Regions from separate parts of the Microbulbifer sp. SH-1 genome, predicted to be linked through region 3. Evidence: predicted binding sites of a transcription regulator. Region 3 holds the regulator's gene; each other region holds the start of a gene.
The links. The regulator sigma-54, encoded in region 3, starts transcription at its own class of promoters, with help from an activator protein. The targets are predictions, from matches to a motif close to TGGCACANNNNTTGCNNT.

Region 1 (7,242 bases), 2.1 Mb from region 3:
TGCCGCGCGAATTCCGGCTCGAACGCCTGCATCTCAATGGTGATGATGCCCTTGGTTTCGTCGTGACCAATAGCGATGTGACTGCGGTAGTACTCCAGATAGTCTTCTTGCGACGCATCGGCCGCCAGGCGAGAAAACACATCGTATTGATCGCTTTTGTAATACTCCGCTAGCTTCAATGTCTCATCTAGGTACAGCGCCATATCCAGCGACTGGATATAGTTCACCACGAGAAAAGCGTCCTGATTGTCTGAACCCATACCCGGCACCAGAAAACCGAGAGAGGACGACATACCCTGATTGCTGCTGTTGTCTTTCACAATCAGCTGGGTAGTGCTCACGTAGCGGTCTGACACCCAGAACAGGTAATAGGCGCTCACCGCGAGCAGTGGCAGCAGCACAAAAACGGTAGCGCCACTCAGGCGTTTTATCCACGCCGGTTTACGACCGTCACCAGCAGCCGTCAGTTTGCGCAAAATTGCGCGCGCTGTTCTGGCGGCTTTCTTCTGGCCAGCCTGCTCCACTTCAGTTGTTGTTTTCTCTACAGCTTCCATAATGCTTCTTTACTATGCACCCTATGCGCCCGCCAGCGGTTGCGCGGGGCTGTTTTGTGCCGGTTTGGGTAAACCCTGTTGATAGAGCCGGATCGCTTCATCCACAGTGTCGAAGATCTGCAGACCTGAAGGCCCCAGAAAAAGCCCCACATCACAATTTTTTTTCAGGAGCGGCATACTGTGGGCGACGATGATGAAATTAGCGGACTTGCGCTTTTCTTCGATCACCTGTTCACACTTGTGCTTGAAGTGCGCATCCCCCACGGACATGACTTCGTCTACCAGGTAGTAATCAAAATCCACAGCAATACTCAAGCCAAAGGCGAGCCTTGAGCGCATGCCCGAGGAATAGCTTTTTACCGGCGCGTCAAAATAGTCACCGATCTCGGCGAAATCCTGCACTCGGTCCAGTACCTTGCGTTTCGCACTGCCCCAGATACCGTGAAGACCGCAAACAAAAGCGGCATTCTCGCGCCCGGTCATGCTGCCCTGAAAACCGCCGGACAGCCCCATGGGCCAGGATATGCGCTGGTCGGTAATCACACGCCCGGAGTCCGGGTAGTCAATGCCGCCCATGATCCGCAGCAAGGTGGTCTTGCCCGCGCCATTGCGGCCGAGAATGCCGATGTTTTTTCCCTCGGGGAAAAAGGCGTTCACATCCCGAAACAGCACCTTGCGACCCGCCGGAGTGCGAAACGACTTGGTGAGATTACGCAACTCGATCATTGGCTGCGCACCAGGTCTCGCCATTGACTGCGGTACACCAGCAGCCCGAATGCCAGCATGACCAGCGAGCTCGTCGCCAGATAGGGTAAGTTCGCAAACATACCGTGGTAACTGGCAAACAGCCCCTCGCGGGTGAGTTCGATCATATGCAGCAGCGGATTCCAGGACAGGTAACCGTGATACTCCTGCGGCACCTGCTCCAGTGAGAAGAACACGCCAGAAATAAAATACAGCGGGCGCACAATCATCGGCGCAAACCTGGAAACTTCCGGATACTTGGTGCCCACCACGCACATGGTGAGACTGATGCCGAGGCAAAATCCGAAAAACAGGAGGTTGATTACCACCAGCAGCAGAAAGTCATTGAAGCGAGCAGTGATACCAAACCAGGCCAGAATGCCCAACAGCACAACCAAGCTAAACAGGTAGATGGCGAATTCCAGCAGTACACGGGAAAGCACAGCGTCGAAGGGACGCAACTGGCGGTAGTTGAACAGACCGCGATTGGACTCAACCGCGGCCACACCTTTATTGAAGCAGTTACTGAAAAAGATAAACGGCGCGATGCCGCCCAACATAAACAGCATGGTGGGGATGCCAGGGTAAAATTCCCGTCCCATAAAACTGAAGATGGCCGCCAGCACCATGATATGCATGGCGGGTTCCAGCAATACCCACGCATACCCGAGACGCCACTTGCCGAAGCGGGTCTTCATCTCGCGGATCAGCAGCGCGCGAATTACGTCGCGCTGGATCTGCCAGGGGCTGCGCTGGATACCTGGATACATGGGAATTTGTCTTGCTTTTATGGCTATGCCGGGTAGTTATTTCTGAAACCGGGCCCTGAGAAAAAAAATATTCCAAACCTGGGAGATCTATCCCAAAAATGCCGTCAACAAACGCAAAAAGCGCGACATGCATCCGCAAATGCGAGCGGGCAATTCTACTTGAATGAGCATCGAGAATCACCGGCAATGCCATTACATGTGATTACACGCGCTGTAATTCACGACAATTTTTTTGGCAGCAAACCAGAAACAAAAAAGCCGCATCCTCTCGGATGCGGCTTTTCGTATTTGGTGGAGCTAAGCGGGATCGAACCGCTGACCTCAACACTGCCAGTGTTGCGCTCTCCCAGCTGAGCTATAGCCCCAAATTTTGCTGCGCTTTCGTGTTGCGTTTCCCCCGAAAGCGAGGCGCATTTTAACAGCGAACCTCCGGGTGTCAACAAGAAAAAACAACTTTTTAATCAAATAGTTAGCACTCAAACTCTGGAGCCTAACCTGGAGTTCTGGTCACCACCGGGAAAGCCGCCTCCCGGCTGAACCAACCCCGCCGCTTCAGGCGGAAACAGTTTCCTTACTTGCGCGCGTAGACAGGAACTTTTTCAGCTCCCTGCCGATTTCTGCATGCTGCAGGCCGTATTCGAGCTGGGCCATCATGTAGCCCACCTTGTTGCCGCAATCGTGACTGCGGCCGACAATGCGGTAGGCCTCCACCGCTTGCTGCTTGAGCAGCTCGTCGATGGCGTCGGTCAGCTGGATTTCACCACCGGCACCGGGAGCGGTTTTTTCCAGCAGGCCCCAGATTTCTGCCGGCAACACATAGCGGCCGACCACGGCCATGTTTGAGGGAGCCACATCCACTGCGGGCTTTTCCACCATGCCGTCAATCTTGGCCACACCGCCAACCGACAGCTCCGCGCCCAGGCAATCCACCACGCCGTACTTGCTGACTTCCGCCCACTCCACCGGCTCCACCATGATCTGACCGGCTCTGGTGGCCTCGAAGTTGCGCACCATGGCCGCGAGGTTGGTGCTGGTCAGGTCCGCTGCGTATTCATCCACCAAGACATCGGGCAGCAATACCGCGAAGGGGTTGTCGCCCACTACCGGGCGCGCGCAGGCAATGGCGTGGCCGAGGCCCTTGGCCTCCGCTTGGCGCACGGAAATAATCGTTACATCCTTGGGGATGATGGCCCGCACTTCGTCCAGCAGCTGGCGCTTGAGGCGGTTTTCCAGCTGGGCTTCCAGCTCGAAGGAGGTGTCGAAATGGTTGGTGATGGCGTTTTTACTGGCGTGGGTAACCAGCACGATTTCCTTAATGCCGGCCTTGACTGCTTCGTTGACCACGTACTGGATCAGCGGCTTGTCGACAATCGGCAGCATCTCCTTGGGGATGGCCTTGGTGGCCGGCAGCATGCGTGTACCCAGCCCCGCCACGGGGATGACTGCTTTCTTTACGGTCGTCATATTTTTTCCTTATTTCCTTTTTCGTTACTTCCGGGTTAATCCGTTAATCCAAACTGCGCCGAATTCTACATGCGAATTGTGACAAATGTCACACAGGAGCAGGTGACTGCCTGATTCGGCTGGCGGCTTTGTTTTTTGTACAGACAATTGTTCAAGATTTCTACAGCAAAATAAGTGCCAGCCGAGAGTGATGTGGGACGGCATCGGTCTGTAGGAGCTTGCTTGCAAGCGAACTTTCCGGAGTTCGGTGTTCGCCTGCAAGCAGGCTCCTACACAGGGTGCGATCAGTGTTCGCCTGCAGGCAGGCTCCTACGTGGGGTGCAATCAGCATCGGCCGAGGTTCGCCTGCAGGCAGGCTCCTACAGGGAGGCGTACTCTTTTTCCCAGCGCTTCAATACCTTTTTACCGGCACCGCCCAGTACCTCGATGGCCTGGCGCAGGCGCGCGCGGCTGAGGTCGGGGCCCAGCAGGTCCATGGCGTCCATTACGGAGAAGGACGCGGTGGTACCGCTGATGGCGACAAACAACGGCGCGTTAAAGTCCTTGAGTTTGATCTCCATCTGCGCGGACAGTTCTTTCATCGCGGCAAAAATGTTGTCTTTGCTCCAGCTGCGCAGGGCCTCCAGACGCCACAGGGCGAATTGCAACAGGCGCTTCTGCTCTTCCAGCTCCAGCTTGCTGCCGTTGGCGAAGCTCGTTTCACTCAGGTCCAGCTTGCCGGCTGCAAGGAAGCTGACCAGCGGCGCGAAATCACCGAAGGTCTCCATACGCCCCTTGGCGTGGGGCAGGACCTTCATCAGGTTGTCACGGTTGAGAAGCCAGTTCTGCAGGCGGTCGGCCAGCTGTGTGTCTTCCAGCTCGCGAATCCACAGGCCGTTCAGCCAGCTCAGTTTTTCCACGTCGAATACCGGGCCGCCCAGTGACACGCGCTTGATATCGAAGTGCGCTCGCATCTCGTCAAGGGTGAACTTTTCGCGCTCGTCCGGCATGGACCAACCCATGCGGCCGAGGTAGTTCAGCAGAGCCTCAGGCATGTAGCCGGCACGCTGGTAATAAAGGATGGAGGTCGGGTTCTTGCGCTTGGACAGCTTGGTCTTATCCGGGTTGCGCAGCAGCGGCAGGTGGCACAGTACCGGCATATCCCAACCAAAGTACTCGTACAGCAGCTTGTGCTTGGGCGCAGAGTTGATCCACTCCTCACCGCGCAGCACGTGGGTGATTTCCATCAGGTGGTCATCCACCACGTTGGCCAGGTGGTAAGTGGGCATACCATCGGACTTGAGCAGCACCTGGGCGTCCACCTGGGCCCAGTCGATCTCGATGGTGCCGCGCAGCAGGTCTTCGATCACGCAGGTGCCGGATTCCGGCACATTCATGCGCACCACATAGGGCTCTCCTGCGGCCTTGCGCCTCTCCACCTCTTCCGCGGGCAGCGCGAGGTCGCTCGGCTTCAAGGTTACCCGACCGGCTTCCTGCAACTGCGCGCGCAGCTGCTCCAGTTCGTCCGCGGTGCGGTAGCAGTGGAAGGCATGGCCTTTGGCCACCAGATCGTTGCAGTGCTTCTTATATATGTCGCCGCGTTCACTCTGGCGGTACGGACCGTGCGGACCACCCACGTCCGGACCTTCGGCCCAGTCGAGCCCCAGCCAGCGCAGGCTGTCGAGGATTGCCTGTTCGGACTCGGGGGTGCTGCGCACCTGGTCGGTGTCTTCGATACGCAGGATGAACTGGCCACCCTGGGCCTGGGCAAAGCACTGGTTGAACAGGGCGATATAGGCGGTACCTACGTGGGGATCACCGGTGGGGGAAGGAGCAATACGGGTTCTTACGGTCATTGGAAACCTGGATTCTGGGTGGACAAAGGGATGAGAAAAAAAGGAGCGGCATTATATCGCCACCGCCCCAGAGCGCCCAGTGGGCTCGAAAAGTTGAATCAAACGCCACTCAAACCTGTATAACCCGCCCCAATGAACTAACCACAAAAAACAAGCAATATTTCTCAAAATTTGCGTGACTGCTATCACAAAAACCGTATGATCGCGCCGATGCCGGCATAGTTGGAGGAACTAACGCCAACCTGCGGTAGTCGGCGCCTGGGCTCGAGCCCGACAACAACACTACAAGATTTCGTAGGGGACACCCAAAATGAAAAAAGGCATTTCCGCACTCATAGCCCTGCTCGCGAGCACCGGTGCTCTGGCCGCGACTCAGGGCAACGTCGGTGACAGCACCTCAACTGGCACTGTTGGCATCACCCTTGATGTGAACACCAGCATTGTTGCCAAGAACTTCAACGACATGAGCCTCTCCCTGGAGAACACCGCTCCGGGCAGCGACATTGTGGGCTCCGAATCCTTCTGCGTGGGCGGCCTCGGCTTCAACGAGTACACCATTGCCTTCAGCAGCCTGAACGGCAGCACTGGTAGCGGTACGGCCACCGATGCACCTTTTGAGCTGGAAAGTGGCGCCGATCAGATCGCCTACCAGGTTGGGTTTGCTGACAGCGTTGGCGCCACAACCCCGGCGGCCAGTGCCGACAGCAACGGCGATGTGAGTAGCCAGTACGCGAAAAATGGCGACCTCGGCTGTGGCACTGACAACGCCAAGCTCTTCGTGACCATCCCCTCCTCCGAGTGGGAAGCGGCCACCCAGGCGGCCGATTACAGCGACACCCTGACTGTCACCGTTACCGTTGACAACTGATCGCATCGACTGATTCCCGGCGGCATCCGCTGCCGGGAGCCATCTGATTCTTTCTATGCTTCGCTGGGCAGTCGCCGCGTGTTCACTGTGTATGGGCATACTGGCTGCCGCCGACTCGTTCGCCGCGGCCGCGACCGCGTTTGTACTGGAAACCGGTACACCCGCGGGTTTCTCTGAGTTTACCGATGCACAGGAGCTGGTTGCCGATCTCTATTTCGGAGGACGCTTTGTGGGCAGCGTTCCTGTGACGGTTACCCTTGAGGACGTGACCTTCCGCGACCCGCACGCCACGGCGAACCTGTTGCCAGAGACGCTACAGCCGGAGCGCGTGCTCACACTCCTTTCGCACCCCCTCGCGCGCCACTCCTCCAAAGTCTGTTACACCCGGCAACAACAGGATTGTGGGGTTCTGCAGCCCGCAGAGCTGGGGATTATCTACGACGAATCCCGCTTTCGGGTCGATGTATTTTTCTCACCGGCACTGTTGCCGCAACAGGCGGCGATAAAGGATCCCTACCTGCCTGACGCCCGCGCCGGGTTCTCCCTGCTGCAGAATCTGAGTGGCGCCTGGTCGGGTGTGGAAGGCAACAACAGCGCACACACCGCCGCGCTCTACGGGCAGACCATTGTCAGTTTCGGGGAGAGCGGACTGCACGGCCACTGGACCCTGAACAATGCCGGTAGCACGCAACTCTATCGCCTGCATTGGACGCGGGACTACCGGGGCCGCGCCTACTCCATCGGCCTGCTGCAGCCCTATTCCGGCTTTGGCGCGTTTGTAAGCGCTCCCTATCTGTACGGCGTTGAATATCGCAGCAGCGACAACAGCCGGGTCGACCGCGAGTACCGCCTGGGTTCACCGGTGGAGGTGAACATGCCGATCCGCGGGAGATTGGAAATATTGCGGGATGGAAGCCTGATCTACAGCGCCCTGCTCGAAGCCGGCAACCAACTGATAGACACCACAACGTTTCCCGACGGGGCCTATGAAATCGAAGTCCGCACTT
Region 2 (7,242 bases), 2.3 Mb from region 3:
ATCGCCAGGGTATTGCGCATGCCGAAAGGGTGGCGCTTCAAACCCGCCTGGAACTGCTCGAATCGGTTGTTGGCCAGCCGCACCGGCGCAGTGCCAAACAGTCCGGCTACCAAACCGTAATAGGGGAAAATAGAGTGGTCTTTGGCACCAAAGCCGCCCCCAACGACCGCGGAGTGCACCACAATATTCTTGATCTCTGCGGCGAACGCACTTTCGGCAATCATGTGCGCCGCCAGTTCCTGGAAATCCTGTGGCGACTGACTGGTGAGGACCAGATGTAATGTTTGCCGTTCACCGTCGAACCAGACGTTAGCAGCCTCCGGCTCCATCATCATCGGATCAACGATCTGAGTTCGATACTCTCCCCGCACAAGGTGCCAGTTACCGGATTCCGCTTCACGCTCGGTTGTAGCGCGAATCTGCTGTGCGTAATACATGCCGCGCTCGCTGACACTTCCCGACAGATTCGCAGCCCTCGGCCACTCTGCTTTGTGATCGCGGTAATTGGGAAAGAAGAGACCATCCTGCATGGGCGAGTACAGGTCTTCATCCTCGGGTCCTTGCGGCCCCTCAACACGAATGATGCGCCAGCTGGCGTAAGGGTCCCGCTCTACAGGAGGCGTTTGCGCGCCATAGCGAATCACTTGCTCATTAAACTGGAGCGCCTGTTTGGCAGTGGCGTATTTCTCAAAGTCATCGAACAAAAGCATGGCCACCGCATGGCCGTAGTAGAGCGGCGATGCACCCTCAGATAGCAGCATTGCCTCGCCGTAGAAGGCGGGCAATTTCAACTTTTTCTCAGCCAGCGTCTCCGCGGTTACTTTCGCATAGGGTTGAGCCTCCGCGGGCAACTGGGTCCAGTCCACACCATCGAAGCGTCGTTCCACCCGGTTGCAACGCAGCACCAAAGCGTAGTGTTGCTGCGGTTTCCACCCTGGCATGTCCCGGGCGCGGAAGTCCCGGCCAAAAATTTTCTGACCGGTCACTTTGGCTACGCCGTCTGTGCGGAATGCGGGATCGGAGCCTGCTCCCCGCCAATTCAACACGTCTCTCGCTGTTTCAGGATTTTGAGCCTTCCCCTTCTGCCACAGCACCGGCGCAGCGAATACCGTAATACCCGCAACAGTGCACAGCTTAATGAAATTGCGCCGATTGGTGTTGAATCCTTCCATACTGCTCCTGGATTTATAGCGCGGCCATGGCGCGCAGATGCAAACGCTTACTCGCAAACGCCACATGTTGAGTTCATGCTGCTGGTTCCGGGCTCATGTCACGACTGCGCATTTCTACCCAGAGCCCACAAACTAATAGCCCTTTGTACTGAAAAGTGCCACACCATCGGCACAGGTTTCCCTCGGAATAAATCAAACAGCATTTCCAGCCACAACACTCATCGCGAGCACCAAAAGTGAGCACGCCAACAGCGCGCGCACCTTCCGCGAGCAAAAACGCAACCCCGGTTGGCGGAAAAGCCTGCAACTCGGGTGACAGGCAGGTTTCCGGTCGCACGACCGGACGGGGTTCATGACGTTAATATTGGCAGCGCAGTCGTCTCTGGCATCAAGATTGCAGAACCTGCATAAACTCTATAGGGATCGCGACAGCCTGGACTACGGCAGGGAGCTGGACGTGGCCGCGACCTATTACATAACTGAAAACATTGATCTGCGGGCCAGGCACACCAGGCGCGATGCTGACGAGTACAGCTGCGCTACTGACAGGTTCTGACTGCAGTTCGAACTGAAGTTCTGACAAGCGATGACGACGACCCCCATCAGTATCCTGTTGGTCGACGACCAGCCTGAACGTGCCGCCATGGTGGCCGGACAGCTGTCCGCCGCCGGCTACAATCTGCTGGCACAACTCACCAGTGCCGAGGGCCTGTTGTTCCAGGTGGAAAAACACCGCCCGGATATTGTCCTGATCGACATCGAATCCCCCGACCGCGACATTCTCGAAAGTCTCGCGGTAATCAATCAGCACAACCCGACCCCGGTGGCGATGTTCTCCGTGCGCGGCGGCGCCGAATTCATCAGCAGCGCGGTAGAAGCCGGGGTCAGCGCCTATATGGTGGACGGCCTCTCCGCCGAGCGGGTGGCACCGGCGATTGAAATTGCCATGGCACAATTCCGCAGCTACCAGCAACTGCGCCAATCCCTGGCGCGTACCCAGCAACAGTTGGATGAGCGCAAGATCATTGAGCGCGCCAAGGGCTTGCTGATGGCGCGCAAGAACATCAGCGAACAAGCCGCCCATCAGACCCTGCGCACCCTGGCGATGAACAGCAACTCCACCATGCGCAATGTGGCGGAGCAGATCGTCACGCATCTGCAGCGGCCTGTGAAATAGACAGTAAATACGCCGCTGAACCGCCGGCCCAACCCATAAAGAATTCGAGAGAACCACTGTGAGCAGTCTGCAAGTCGAAAAGCCCAACCTGAAACTTCTTTACCTGCGCCTGACCGATAGTGCCCCGCTGATCATTGCCAGTGAGCTGGGATTTTTTGCGCGCTACGGGCTCAAGGTCGAGCTGCAACGGGAAACTTCCTGGGCCACCCTGCGCGACAAACTGATTGGCGGTGCCGCCGATGCAGCCTCCATCCTCGCGCCCATGCCGCTGACCCTGAAACAGACCCTGCCCCAGTGCGATGAACAACTGTTGAGCGGCCTGATTCTGAGCTGCAACGGCAATGCCATCACTCTTTCGCAAAGCCTTTACGCGCAGCTCGAACAGACCTCCGGCGACGCCGGTGCCGCGCTCAAATCGCATATAGCCAACCGCGCCAGCGGTGAGAAGCCACTCACTTTTGCCAGTGTTTATCCATTTGCCAGCCATACCCTGCAACTGCGTCACTGGCTGTCTGCCGCCGGTATCGACCCCGACGGGGATGTGCGCATTGTGGTGTTGCCGCCGGAGCAGATGGTGGACCACCTGCGCCGCGGCGATATCGACGGCTACTGCGTAGGTGAACCCTGGAACACGCTGGCGGTGCAGGAGGGGATCGGCGTAATCGCCACGCCCGGTAACAGTCTGATGCCGGCGATGCCGGAAAAAGTGCTGGCCGTCACCCAAAGCTGGCACGAAGCCCATCCCGCCACGCACCTGGCGCTGCGCGCCGCGCTGCTGGAGGCGTGCAGCTGGCTCGGCGAGCACAGTCAACGCCGGGATGCGGTGGGCATTCTCGCGCGCCCTGAGTATCTCGACCTGCCGGAGTCTGCTATTGCCGCCTCTCTGAACGACGAGCTGCTCACACAGCGCGGGCGGGCACCGGGTAAAAACCCGGGCTGGCACCTGTTCGCGCACCCGCAGAGCGACCACGGCCGCCCTACGGAAAAGAAAGGCCGCGAACTGCTATCACTGTGCAACGACATTGCACCCGTCGACAGCGGTGCCGCGGAAGTGTTCTGCTCCGACCTGTATCAGCAAACCCTGGACTTTGTCCGCCACAGCCAACGGTAAAATAAGCCCCACCTTCCTGAAGCCGGCTGCCCGACAAAACTATCCAGCAAACCGAGGAGCGCCCGCCTCAGGTGCAAATTCTTGCACCCCGGTGCACAAAACAGCCCAAAACAGGGCGCTTCGCGCGCGCAGACACCTTCCCTTGCACCCGGAACTAGCGTCAGATTTCCCCTATTCGCCCCAAAAAATCACATTTTTCCGCCCCGGATTTTGACTTTGCCCTGAGCTGGCACAGAAATTGAATTCTTTTAATGCGAGAGTGACAGATTCCTGTGCAACAGTGATGACACCCGCTCTCCGCCGGCGCAGAAAGGGAGTGGCAGCAGACCACCTGAAATAAAAATTCCGGCGAAAAACTGAATACACGGACATCGAAGTCCACTGGCACGGCCCGTCTGTGCCTGTGGACTTTTTTTATGCCTGATCGCTTTTATGTAGAGCAGGCCGGTGTTCACAAATAGTGATGTGCGATAAGAGAGTCACGCGAAGTAATGTCCCATAGCAGTCCATCCGAACGCCTGAATCTGTTGTCCTTCAGTGGCAACGTCAAAGTACTGCACCTGTCCTGGCTGGCCTTTTTCCTGTGCTTCTTTGCCTGGTTCAGCCACGCACCGCTGCTGATGGCCATTGCCGACAGCCTGGCGCTGACTCCGGATCAGGTAAAAACCCTGCTGATCCTGAACGTGGCGCTGACCATTCCCGCGCGCATGATTATCGGCATGCTCACAGACAAGTACGGCCCGCGCCTCACCTTCTCCGCGCTGCTGGCCATCGGCAGTATTCCCTGTTTTGTATTTGCAGTAGCCGACAGCTTCGCCCAAGCGGCGATTGCCCGCTTTTTCATGGGCTTTATCGGTGCAGGTTTCGTGATCGGCATCCGTATGGTGTCCGAGTGGTTTCCCGCCCGTCACCTCGGCACGGCCGAAGGTGTGTACGGCGGCTGGGGCAACTTCGGCTCCGCCGCCGGCGCCATCTGCCTGCCGACAATTGCGCTGATGTTTGGCGGTGAAGACGGTTGGCGCTACGCCATCGGCCTCACCGGTGTCATCGCGCTGCTGTACAGCGCGATCTATTACAACAGCGTTACCGACACGCCCAAAGGCGCCACTTATTTCAAGCCGAAAAAAATCGGTGCGATGGAAGTGACCAGCAGTGGCGATTTTCTGCTGCTGATGTTGATGAAGTTGCCCATGTACGGCGCCCTGGCGCTGCTGACCTGGAAGCTGTCACCGGCGGAGGCCGGGCTGCTCAATCAATTCTGGACCTGGACGATTTACACATTCCTCGCCGCGCTGTATCTGCTCGAACTAAAAAAAACCTGGAGCATCAACCGCGAGGTATTCAGCGCACCGCCCGCGCCCATCCACCGGTACAAATTCAAACAGGTGGCAATCCTGAACCTGCTGTATTTCGCCACCTTCGGCTCCGAGCTCGCGGTCATTTCCATGCTGCCGCTGTTCTTCTTCGAAACCTTCTCCCTCGATCCGGTAAAGGCCGGACTGGTGGCCTCCGCCTACTCCTTTATGAACCTGGTCTCGCGTCCCACGGGCGGCATGCTGAGCGATAAATACGGGCGCAAGCTGGTGCTGATGATTCTTGTCGCCGGCCTCGCCGGCGGCTACCTGCTGATGGCGCAGATTGGCGAGAGCTGGCCACTGTATCTTGCGGTGGGTGCGGCCATGCTGTGCAGCTTTTTTGTGCAGGCTGGTGCCGGTGCCGTGTTTGCGGTGGTGCCACTGATCAAGCGCCGCCTGACCGGCCAGATTGCCGGCATGACCGGGGCCTACGGCAATGTGGGCGCGGTGTTTTTTCTAACGGTGCTGACGCTGGTGGATTACCACACCTTTTTCCTGGTGATCGCCGGTACCGCCGTTTTCAGTTTTCTGATTCTGTTGCTCATGGAAGAGCCGGAAGGCCATATGGTTGAAGTCATGCCCGACGGCAGCGTCTCCCTGATCGACGTGGCCTGACTTTTCCCCCGTCATTCCCGCGCAGAAACGTCATGCCGGACTTGATCCGCTACGGGAATCCAGCGCCGCAATTTCTGGATCCCCGCTTGCGCGGGGATGAGGAGGTAGTGTTTTGGAAGACGGCAGCAACAGAACAGATAAAAGTTTTATTTAAAAATGGGATACAACCATGTCTTCCGATTCTTTGAATCTGTTTTCCTTCACGGGAAAAATCCGGGTGCTGCACCTGACCTGGATTGCGTTCTTTATTACGTTCTTCGCCTGGTTCAACCACGCACCGCTGCTGATGGCGATTGCCGACAGTCTGTCGCTCACGTCCGAGCAGGTGAAAACGCTGCTGATCCTGAACGTAGCGCTGACGATTCCGGCGCGGGTGATCATCGGCATGCTGACCGACAAATACGGTCCGCGCCTGACCTATTCGCTGCTGCTGGCCATCGGCAGTGTACCTTGCTTTATTTTTGCGCTGGCCGACAGCTTTACTGCGGCGGCCATCGGCCGTTTTCTGCTGGGCTTTATCGGCGCCGGATTCGTGGTGGGTATCCGCATGGTGTCCGAGTGGTTCCCGGCCAAACAGCTGGGCACGGCCGAGGGCATCTATGGCGGCTGGGGCAACTTTGGTTCTGCCGCGGCGGCCATGACCCTGCCCACGATTGCACTGCTGGTCGGCGGTGACTCTCCAGGACAAGAGGGTTGGCGCTATGCCATCGGCATCACTGGCGTCATTGCGCTGGTATACAGCGTGATCTACTACCGCTCGGTGACCGATACCCCGAAGGGTGGTACCTATTTCAAACCGAAAAAAATCGGCGGCATGGAGGTTTCCAGCCCATCCGATTTCGTGCTGCTGCTGATCATGAAGGTGCCGATGTATGCGGCGCTGGCGCTGCTGACCTGGAAGCTCTCCCCCCAGGGCGTGAGTATGCTGTCGCAGCCGGTGGCGATCGCGATCTATGTGGCGCTGGCGGCGCTGTATGTGTTTGATGCGAAAAAGTGCTACGAAATCAACCGCGAAATTTTCGTGAAACTGCCGGAGCCGATCCATCGCTATCAGTTCAAACAGGTGGCGGTGCTGAACATTCTTTACTTTGCCACTTTCGGCTCGGAGCTGGCGGTGGTTTCGATGTTGCCGCTGTTTTTCTCGGAGACGTTTACGCTGGATCCGGTGAAGGCGGGTCTGCTGGCTTCGGCTTATGCGTTTATGAATCTGATGTCGCGCCCGGCGGGTGGACTGATCAGTGATCGCTTCGGGCGCAAGAGTACGCTGCTGATTCTGACGGCGGGGCTGGCGCTGGGTTATCTGACGATGAGCATGATCGACGCACAATGGCCGCTGTATCTGGCGGTGGCAGCGGCGATGGCGTGCTCTTTCTTTGTGCAGTCTGGTGAAGGTGCGGTGTTTGCGGTGGTGCCGCTGATCAAACGTCGCCTGACGGGTCAAATTGCGGGGATGACAGGGGCTTACGGGAATGTAGGCGCGGTGTTTTACCTGACTGTTTTGAGTATGGTTTCTTACCAGACGTTTTTCCTGGTGATTGCGGGCACAGCGGTACTGGGATTTGTTACGCTGCTGTTCCTGGAGGAACCGGAAGGCCAGATGGCAGAAGTCATGCCTGACGGCAGTGTTTCACTGATCGACGTGGCCTGATCCACTGGATTTGTTGTGATCCGGCTCAACTACGCGCTCTACAAAAGTCGTCATGCCGGACTTGATCCGGCATCCAGCTTCGTAGCTATGGATTCCGGGTCAGGCCCGGAATGACGAAAGAAGGCCAACCACTTTGAACACCACCTGCGAAACCATCACTGTGC
Region 3 (7,242 bases):
AGAGTGTTATTCGCCCTCACCGAAGCGATCGTTGATCAGTGTGCAGATGGCTTCGTGCGCGGCGTCTTCATCGCGACCGCAGACTTCCAGCTCCAGCTCAACACCCTTACCGGCCGCCAGCAGCATCAGTGCCATCACGCTTTTGCCATCCACCGCCTTGCCCTGGCAGTGCACCTTCACGTCCGAGGAAAAACGTGCGCAGGTCTGGGCGAGCTTGCTGGCGGCGCGGGCGTGGAGCCCGAGTTTGTTGATGATGGTAATGCGGCTTTTCTGCATAGGGTTGTTCTGGCGCTGTGTGTGCTGATGTTGTTCTTTTATGGCAATTCCCGGCGTGTGAGACCGGTTTATTTCTGCTGCTCGCGGTGTCGGACCTGGATGTTCTTGAATTCGCTGGAAAAGTGCTTGGCCAGCTGTTCCACCATGTACACCGAGCGGTGGCGGCCTCCGGTACAGCCGACGGCGACGCAGGTATAGCTGCGATTGCTCTGCTGGTATGAGGGCAGCCAGCGCTCGAGAAATGTGGTGATGTCGCGCTGCATTTCCTCGGTCTCGTCGTGTGCGCGCAGAAACTCCGCCACTTCCGGATCGAGCCCGGTTTTGTTGCGAAGCTCTGCGACCCAATAGGGGTTAGGCAGGCAGCGCAGGTCGAACACCAAGTCCGCGTCCACCGGTACACCGTGTTTGAACCCGAAGGACTGGAACAGGATCGCCATGCCCGGGGAGTCTTTGCCCACTACGCGGGTTTTAACCTGGTCGCGCAACTGGTGCAGGCTGAGGCTGCTGGTGTCGATCACCAGGTCGGCCATGGCCGCCAGCGGGGCGAGTAGCTCCTTCTCGTGGTTGAGGGCTTCCAACAGGTGGGTGCGGCTGTCGCTGAGGGGATGCTTGCGGCGGGTTTCGCTGAAGCGCTGCACCAGCACCGGCGAGCGGGCGTCCAGATAGATGACGTCGCACTCGATGCCGCTTTCGCGCAATTCGTTGATAACCCGGGGAGCCTGGCGCACATCGTGCCAGAGATTGCGGGCATCGATACCCAGGGCCAGGTGGGTGGTTTCCTGGGGGGGGTGCTCGGTGACGCGGCGAATCAGCTCCGGCAACAGGCTGGCGGGGAGGTTGTCGATGCAGTTGAAGCCAACGTCTTCCAGCAGTTCCAGGGCAGAGCTTTTTCCTGAGCCAGAGCGGCCGCTGATGATCACCAGTCGCATAGAACAAGCGCTCCTTGCTGATTCAGTAGGGCGAGGGGCGCTGCCGCAGGCCGCTGCCCGGGATGGTTATCTGCAGCCGTCCGGTGGCGGCCGGGCGGCGGACAAGGTCGAGGGCTATTATGCCGCCGCCGCGCTGTTGATGGCCAGTGCGTAGAGCTCGTCACTGGTGGTGGCTTCGCGCAGCTTGTCGCGCACGCGGCTGTCGCTGAACAGGGCGGCGATTTCTGCCAGCGTATCCAGGTGCTCCTGGTCGGAATCCTCCGGAACCAGCAGGGCAAACAACAGATCCACCGGCTGGCGGTCGATGGCATCGAAATCTACCGCAGGTGAAGTGGTGCAGAGGACGCCGATGGGGCGCTCGCAGCCGGGCAGGCGGCAGTGGGGGATGGCGACCCCCTCGCCAATGCCGGTTGAACCCAGGCGCTCCCGGGCCACCAGCTGGTTGAAGACGGTATCGGAATCCAGGTCGGGGTATTGTTCTGAGATCGCCTGCGCGATGTTGAGCAATAGCTTTTTTTTGCTGCTCCCCGCCAGGTGGCACAGGCTCAGGCGGGGAGAGAGTAATGCTTCCAATGTCATAACTTACTGGTGATCTGACAGTGCAGGCCAGCCGTTTCCCGGGGGTAACGTCTAGCGGTGACTGCGTAATTTCTCTTTGTGTTTCAGCAGCTGCCGGTCGAGTTTGTCGGTGAGCGAGTCGATCGCCGCGTACATATCTTCCGATTCCGAGTCGGCAAAAATGTCCTTGTTGCCGTTCACATGAACCCGCGCTTCTGCTTTCTGGATAAGTTTGTCGACGGAAAGTATGACCTGGGCGTTGGTGATCAGGTCATTGTGGCGGGAGAGCTTGTCCAGCTTGGTCAGGCAGTAATCGCGAATGGCCGGGGTAAGGTCTACATGGTGGCCACTGATGTTGATCTGCATGGATTTCTCCTCATCGGGTACAACACAAACCGGTCGCACCCCCGCACAGGGCGGCAACCCTACTAGGAAGTGCGCCAGAATGGAAGGATACACTCAATGTACGGGTATTGGTCGGGCAGAAATTGAACGAAGAGTAGTCCTGCGACAGCAAATTGTGACTTGCGCGTCGCGGATGGTCGACCTACACCAGCCGTTTGCGCTCGCTGGATGAGGGTATGCCCATGGACTCGCGATACTTGGCCACGGTGCGGCGCGCCACCTGGATGCCCTGCTTGTCCAGTTCCTGAGTGATCTTGTTGTCTGACAGCGGCTTGCGCGGCTGTTCGGCGTCCACCAGTTTGCGGATCAGGGCGCGGATGGCGGTGGAAGACGCGTCCTCACCGGAGTCGGTGCTCACGTGGCTGGAGAAGAAATACTTGAGTTCGAACACACCGCGGGGCGTGAGCATGTACTTCTGTGTGGTTACCCGCGAGATGGTGGACTCGTGCATACCGATGGTCTCGGCAATGTTGGCCAGCACCATGGGCTTCATGGCCTCAGGCCCCAGCTCGAAAAAGCCCTGTTGTTTCTCGACGATGCAGCTTGCCACCTTCAGCAGGGTTTCGTGGCGACTCTGGAGGCTTTTCAGGAACCAGCGCGCCTCCTGAAGATTGTCGCGCAGGTAGTTGTTCTCGGCAGAGTTGTCGGCGCGACGAATGAGCGCGGCGTAGGCGTCGTTGATGCGCAATTTGGGTGTGGTTTCGGGATTCAGCTCCACCAGCCAACGCTGGTCGCGGCGGCTGACGATCACATCCGGCACCACGTACTGCGGTTCCTCGCCACCGAAGGCCTCGCCGGGATAGGGGGTGAGGGTCTGAATCAGGCGCATCACCTCGCCGAGCTGGGTCTCGCTGAGGCGAGTGCGACGGCTCAGCTGGCGGAAGTCGCGCTTGCCCAATAAATCCAGGTACTGGCCTACCACGACCAGCGCCTGCGCCAGCCAGGGGGTGTTTTCCGGCAACTGGCGCAATTGCAGCAGCAGGCTCTCGCGCAGGTCGCGGGAGCCGCAGCCCACCGGTTCGAACTGCTGGATGGTTTTCAGTACCGCGAGCACCTCTTCCACGTCCACATCCAAAGATGCTGCGAGGTCTTCGATGTTGATGTCGAGAAAACCATTGGGTGCAATGGCGTCGATCAGGGTCTCGCCGATCAGCTTGTCGATCGGGGTCAGTGGAGTGAGGTTCAGCTGCCACAGCAGGTGGTCCTGCAGGCTCTCCACCGCCGCGTTGCGCTGCTCCAGCGCGTATTCCTCGCCCTCGCCTCCAGCGTGACTGCTGTTGGTGTAAATGTCGTCCCAGCGGGTGTCTACCGGCAGGTCATCGGGGATATCGCTGTTCCAGTCGCCGTCGGCGCTGGACTCGGATTCACCGTTGAGGCTTTCGCGGTTGCTTTCGGCGCCATCGTGGGCCTGGTGCTCAATGGTAGCGGGGGTGTTCTGCTCCTGCAGTTGCTCGCCGGCGTGCTCGTCGAAGTCCGATTCCAGCAGCGGGTTGCTGTCGAGGGCGGATTGGATTTCCTGTTGCAGCTCCAGCGTCGACAGCTGCAGCAGGCGGATCGCCTGTTGCAGTTGCGGCGTCATTGTCAGCGAAGTGCCGAGTTTTAACTGGAGTGACTGCTTCATAGGGGGTGTGCCGATATAAAATGCTGGCGTTGCGCCGCTGCGACACATTTGATGCTTGTGCGGCGGCAGATTGCTCATCGCCTGCAGACTACCCCGGGGTAGTGCGGAACACAAGTGGCAAGGGGTGCGAAAACAAGCAATAAGCGTGCCGAAAGAGTTATCTGTTTCGGTCGCTTCGGTCAGAATTGTGATGGGAATCGGTATTCCGGGGTGAAATGCTGATGATTTCACCCGGATGGCGTCAGATGGTGAACTCGTGTCCCAGGTAGACGTCTTTCACCTGTTTGTTCTCGGCCACATCTTTGGGGTCGCCGGATGCGATGATGTGACCCTCGCTGACGATGTAGGCGGTCTCGCAGATATCGAGGGTCTCGCGCACATTGTGGTCGGTGATCAGCACGCCGATACCGCGGTCCCTGAGGTGGCGGATGATCTGCTTGATGTCGTTCACGGAGATGGGGTCCACACCGGCGAAGGGTTCATCCAGCAATACGAAAGCGGGGTTGGTGGCCAGTGCGCGGGCGATTTCCACCCGGCGCCGCTCACCGCCGGACAGCGCCATACCGAGACTTTCGCGGATATGGGTGATGTGGAATTCCTCCAGCAGTGATTCCAGCTGTTGGCGGCGCTGGCTGCGATCCAGATCCCGGCGGGTCTCGAGAATGGCGAGAATATTGTCTTCTACCGACAGGCGGCGAAACACCGAGGCTTCCTGCGGAAGGTAGCCGATGCCCTTGCGCGCGCGGCCGTGCATGGAGAGGCCGGTGATGTCTTCCTGGTCGATCATTACCTGGCCGGCGTCGGCCTGCACCAGACCGGCAATCATGTAGAAGCAGGTGGTTTTGCCGGCGCCGTTGGGGCCGAGCAGGCCGACCACCTGGCCGCTGGACACACTCACCGAGACATCCTTAACGACCTTGCGCTTCTTGTACTGCTTGGCGAGGTGGAGCGCTTTGAGCGTCGGCATAGTGAGTTCCGCTAACTGCGCGGCGGGTTCGCCGCTTTTTCTGACTGTTCGGGTTGTGTGGGTGGGCGGTTACTGGCCGTTTTCAGCCGGCTTGGACTCTGATTTGGCTTCGGGCTTCCAGATCATTTCCACGCGTTCCTTTTCCGACTGGCCCTGGGCCTGCATCTGCTCGCTTTTCAGGTCGTAGTCAATGCGCTCGGCGGACAGGGTGTTGCCATCGCGATCTACAAAGGCTTCTCCACTGAGTTGCAGGGCGTCGCTGCTCACCAGGAATTCGATACGCTTGGCGCGGGCCTTGACCGGGCTGGTGCTCTCTTCCACCTGTTGCTGAAAGTGGGCGGGGGCGCCGGTGGCAACCACCTTGTTGATCTCCCCTTTGGCGTTGCCGTGAACTTCCACACGGTCGGCGCGAATCTGCAGCGAGCCCTGGCTGATGACCACGTTGCCGCTGTACACAGACAGGTTTTTGTTGCGGTTGGCCTCCAGTTTGTCGGCGGACACCTTCACCGGTTGCTCGCGGTCGTTGGGGAGCGCGTGAACCTGAGGCGCCAGCAGTAGTGCGGCGGCAACGGCAGCACACAGGACACTGGCGGTCGCCGGCAGGCGGACACGGCGCAAATCAACGGGGTTCATAGCTGCTTTCCACATTTGACAGAATTTCTACCTTGTCCTGTTTGAGATCGGCCCGCAGTCCCTTGCCGGTGGTGCGGTTGGCACCGTCGGTAATGGTAACAACTTTGTCCGTTTCGGCGAATTCTTCGCGGGGTTTGATCGTGATTTTTTCCGTGCGCAGGGTGATGCCCGGTTGCGGTAGTTCCATGATGGAAACATCGCCCTCCAGCTCGACTTTCTGCCCGTTGTCATAGGCAACGCCAGTGTGTGACTCGGTGCGCCATTTGGTGTCTTCGCCTTGGTAGAACACCATGCGGGGTTCCGTGAGGTCCGCGCGGTCCCGGCGCGCAAACTGGAAAAAGGTAACGCGCTCGGCATCCACCTCGTAGGCGAGCGTGCCTTCGAGGCTGAAATGGCGCGTGCGGGCGTCGCGGATAATCAGGTCCGCCGCCTTGCTGTGTTCCTGCTGGGTCGGGCGCTTGCCAAGCAGTTGCTCAGACGGGCTTTCGGTAAACCACAGTCCCAGGGATATGAGTGCGACCACGATGACAAGTGGTAACCAGGTGCGCATGCTGTGTCCGTTTCCTTGTGTGGCAGCCGGGGTGGCGGCCGCCGGATCAACCCTTTATATGGGCTGAAGGTTCAGTTTTCAGGTGTCGCTGGCGAGATAGGGGGCCAGTGCGGCGTCAAACGTTCCCTGTGCCCGCATGATGCGGTCGCAGACCTCCCGTACGGCGCCGAGGCCGCCTTCGCGCTCGGTGACGAACAGGGCGCGCTCTTTGACTGGGGCGGCGGCGTTGGGGACGGCGACAGGGCAGCCTACCCGGGTCATCAACTGCAAATCAGGATAGTCGTCTCCGACATAGGCGATCTGGGCGAGATCGTAGGGCTCGTTGGCAAAGAGTTCCAAAAAGGCGCTGTACTTGTCTTCGCGGCCCTGAATCAGGCGGGTGATGCCCAGGTCGTGCGCGCGCTTTTCCACCACTGCACTGCGGCGGCCGGTGATGATGGCTACGCCCACTCCGGATTTCTGCAGCATTTTGATGCCGTGTCCATCCAGGGTGTGGAAGGTTTTTAGCTCATTGCCGTGATTGTCAAAATACAGCCTGCCGTCGGTGAGAACGCCATCCACGTCAAGTATCAGGTGGCGCACCTTGCTCAGTTTGAGTTCGATGCTCAGGTCGCGGTCGCTGCCCTGGTGCGAGGGGGAGTGCTGGCTCAAACGGGTGTCCTTCTATCTATTCGCTATTTCGCTGTTGTGTCAGATGACGCCGGCGCGCAGTATGTCGTGCATGTGCAGCAGGCCCACCGGATGGTGTTCCGGATCTTCCACCACCAATGCGGTGATCTTGTTGTCCTCCATAATGCGCAGGGCTTCTGCGGCGAGGATGTGGGCGCTCACGGTTTTCGGTCTGCGGCTCATCACCTTGCTCATGGTGGCGGTGTCCAGCTCGATCTTCTGGTCGATGACCCGGCGCAGGTCACCGTCGGTGAAGACGCCCTGAAGCTGGCCGTCGCGGTCTACTACGGTCGTCATACCGAAGCCTTTGCTGGTCATCTCCAAGAGTGCCTGGGAGAGCGGTGTTTCCGGGGAAACCTGCGGCAGTTCCTGCCCTGCGTGCATCACGTCCTCCACCTTCAGCAGCAGTTGGCGTCCGAGTGCGCCGCCCGGGTGGGAAAAGGCAAAATCCTCCGCGGTAAAGCCGCGCGCCTCCAGTAGTGCCACCGCAAGTGCGTCGCCCATCACCAGCGTTACAGTGGTGGAGGAGGTGGGGGCCAGATTCAGTGGGCAGGCCTCGGTTTCCACCGAGATGTCCAGGTTTACATCGGCGGATTGAGCCAGGGGGGAGTCTGGCTTGCCGGTCATACTGATC

Region 1: a site for sigma-54 is predicted at 3,695-3,712, ahead of galU (UTP--glucose-1-phosphate uridylyltransferase GalU). Genes of this name have one in related genera too.
Region 2: a site for sigma-54 is predicted at 3,688-3,705, ahead of GNX18_RS09800 (NarK family nitrate/nitrite MFS transporter). Genes of this name have one in related genera too.

What each region holds. Positions count from the first base shown of each region.
Region 1 covers NZ_CP046948.1:2,102,788-2,110,029, forward strand. The annotation lists gene GNX18_RS08990 (hypothetical protein) at 1-554, opposite strand, end outside; gene GNX18_RS08995 (ABC transporter ATP-binding protein) at 576-1,280, opposite strand; gene GNX18_RS09000 (ABC transporter permease) at 1,277-2,068, opposite strand; tRNA gene GNX18_RS09005 (tRNA-Ala) at 2,358-2,433, opposite strand; gene galU (UTP--glucose-1-phosphate uridylyltransferase GalU) at 2,621-3,532, opposite strand; gene gltX (glutamate--tRNA ligase) at 3,892-5,367, opposite strand; gene GNX18_RS09020 (hypothetical protein) at 5,678-6,235, shown strand; gene GNX18_RS09025 (TcfC E-set like domain-containing protein) at 6,291-7,242, shown strand, end outside.
Region 2 covers NZ_CP046948.1:2,296,632-2,303,873, forward strand. The annotation lists gene GNX18_RS09780 (xanthine dehydrogenase family protein molybdopterin-binding subunit) at 1-1,172, opposite strand, end outside; gene GNX18_RS09785 (hypothetical protein) at 1,525-1,728, shown strand; gene GNX18_RS09790 (ANTAR domain-containing response regulator) at 1,759-2,349, shown strand; gene GNX18_RS09795 (CmpA/NrtA family ABC transporter substrate-binding protein) at 2,408-3,460, shown strand; gene GNX18_RS09800 (NarK family nitrate/nitrite MFS transporter) at 3,952-5,430, shown strand; gene GNX18_RS09805 (NarK family nitrate/nitrite MFS transporter) at 5,600-7,078, shown strand; gene GNX18_RS09810 (bifunctional protein-serine/threonine kinase/phosphatase) at 7,212-7,242, shown strand, end outside.
Region 3 covers NZ_CP046948.1:33,123-40,364, forward strand. The annotation lists gene GNX18_RS00185 (HPr family phosphocarrier protein) at 7-276, opposite strand; gene rapZ (RNase adapter RapZ) at 345-1,205, opposite strand; gene ptsN (PTS IIA-like nitrogen regulatory protein PtsN) at 1,323-1,784, opposite strand; gene hpf (ribosome hibernation-promoting factor, HPF/YfiA family) at 1,836-2,129, opposite strand; gene GNX18_RS00205 (RNA polymerase factor sigma-54) at 2,311-3,789, opposite strand; gene lptB (LPS export ABC transporter ATP-binding protein) at 4,031-4,756, opposite strand; gene lptA (lipopolysaccharide transport periplasmic protein LptA) at 4,826-5,389, opposite strand; gene lptC (LPS export ABC transporter periplasmic protein LptC) at 5,376-5,939, opposite strand; gene GNX18_RS00225 (HAD family hydrolase) at 6,018-6,548, opposite strand; gene GNX18_RS00230 (KpsF/GutQ family sugar-phosphate isomerase) at 6,630-7,242, opposite strand, start outside.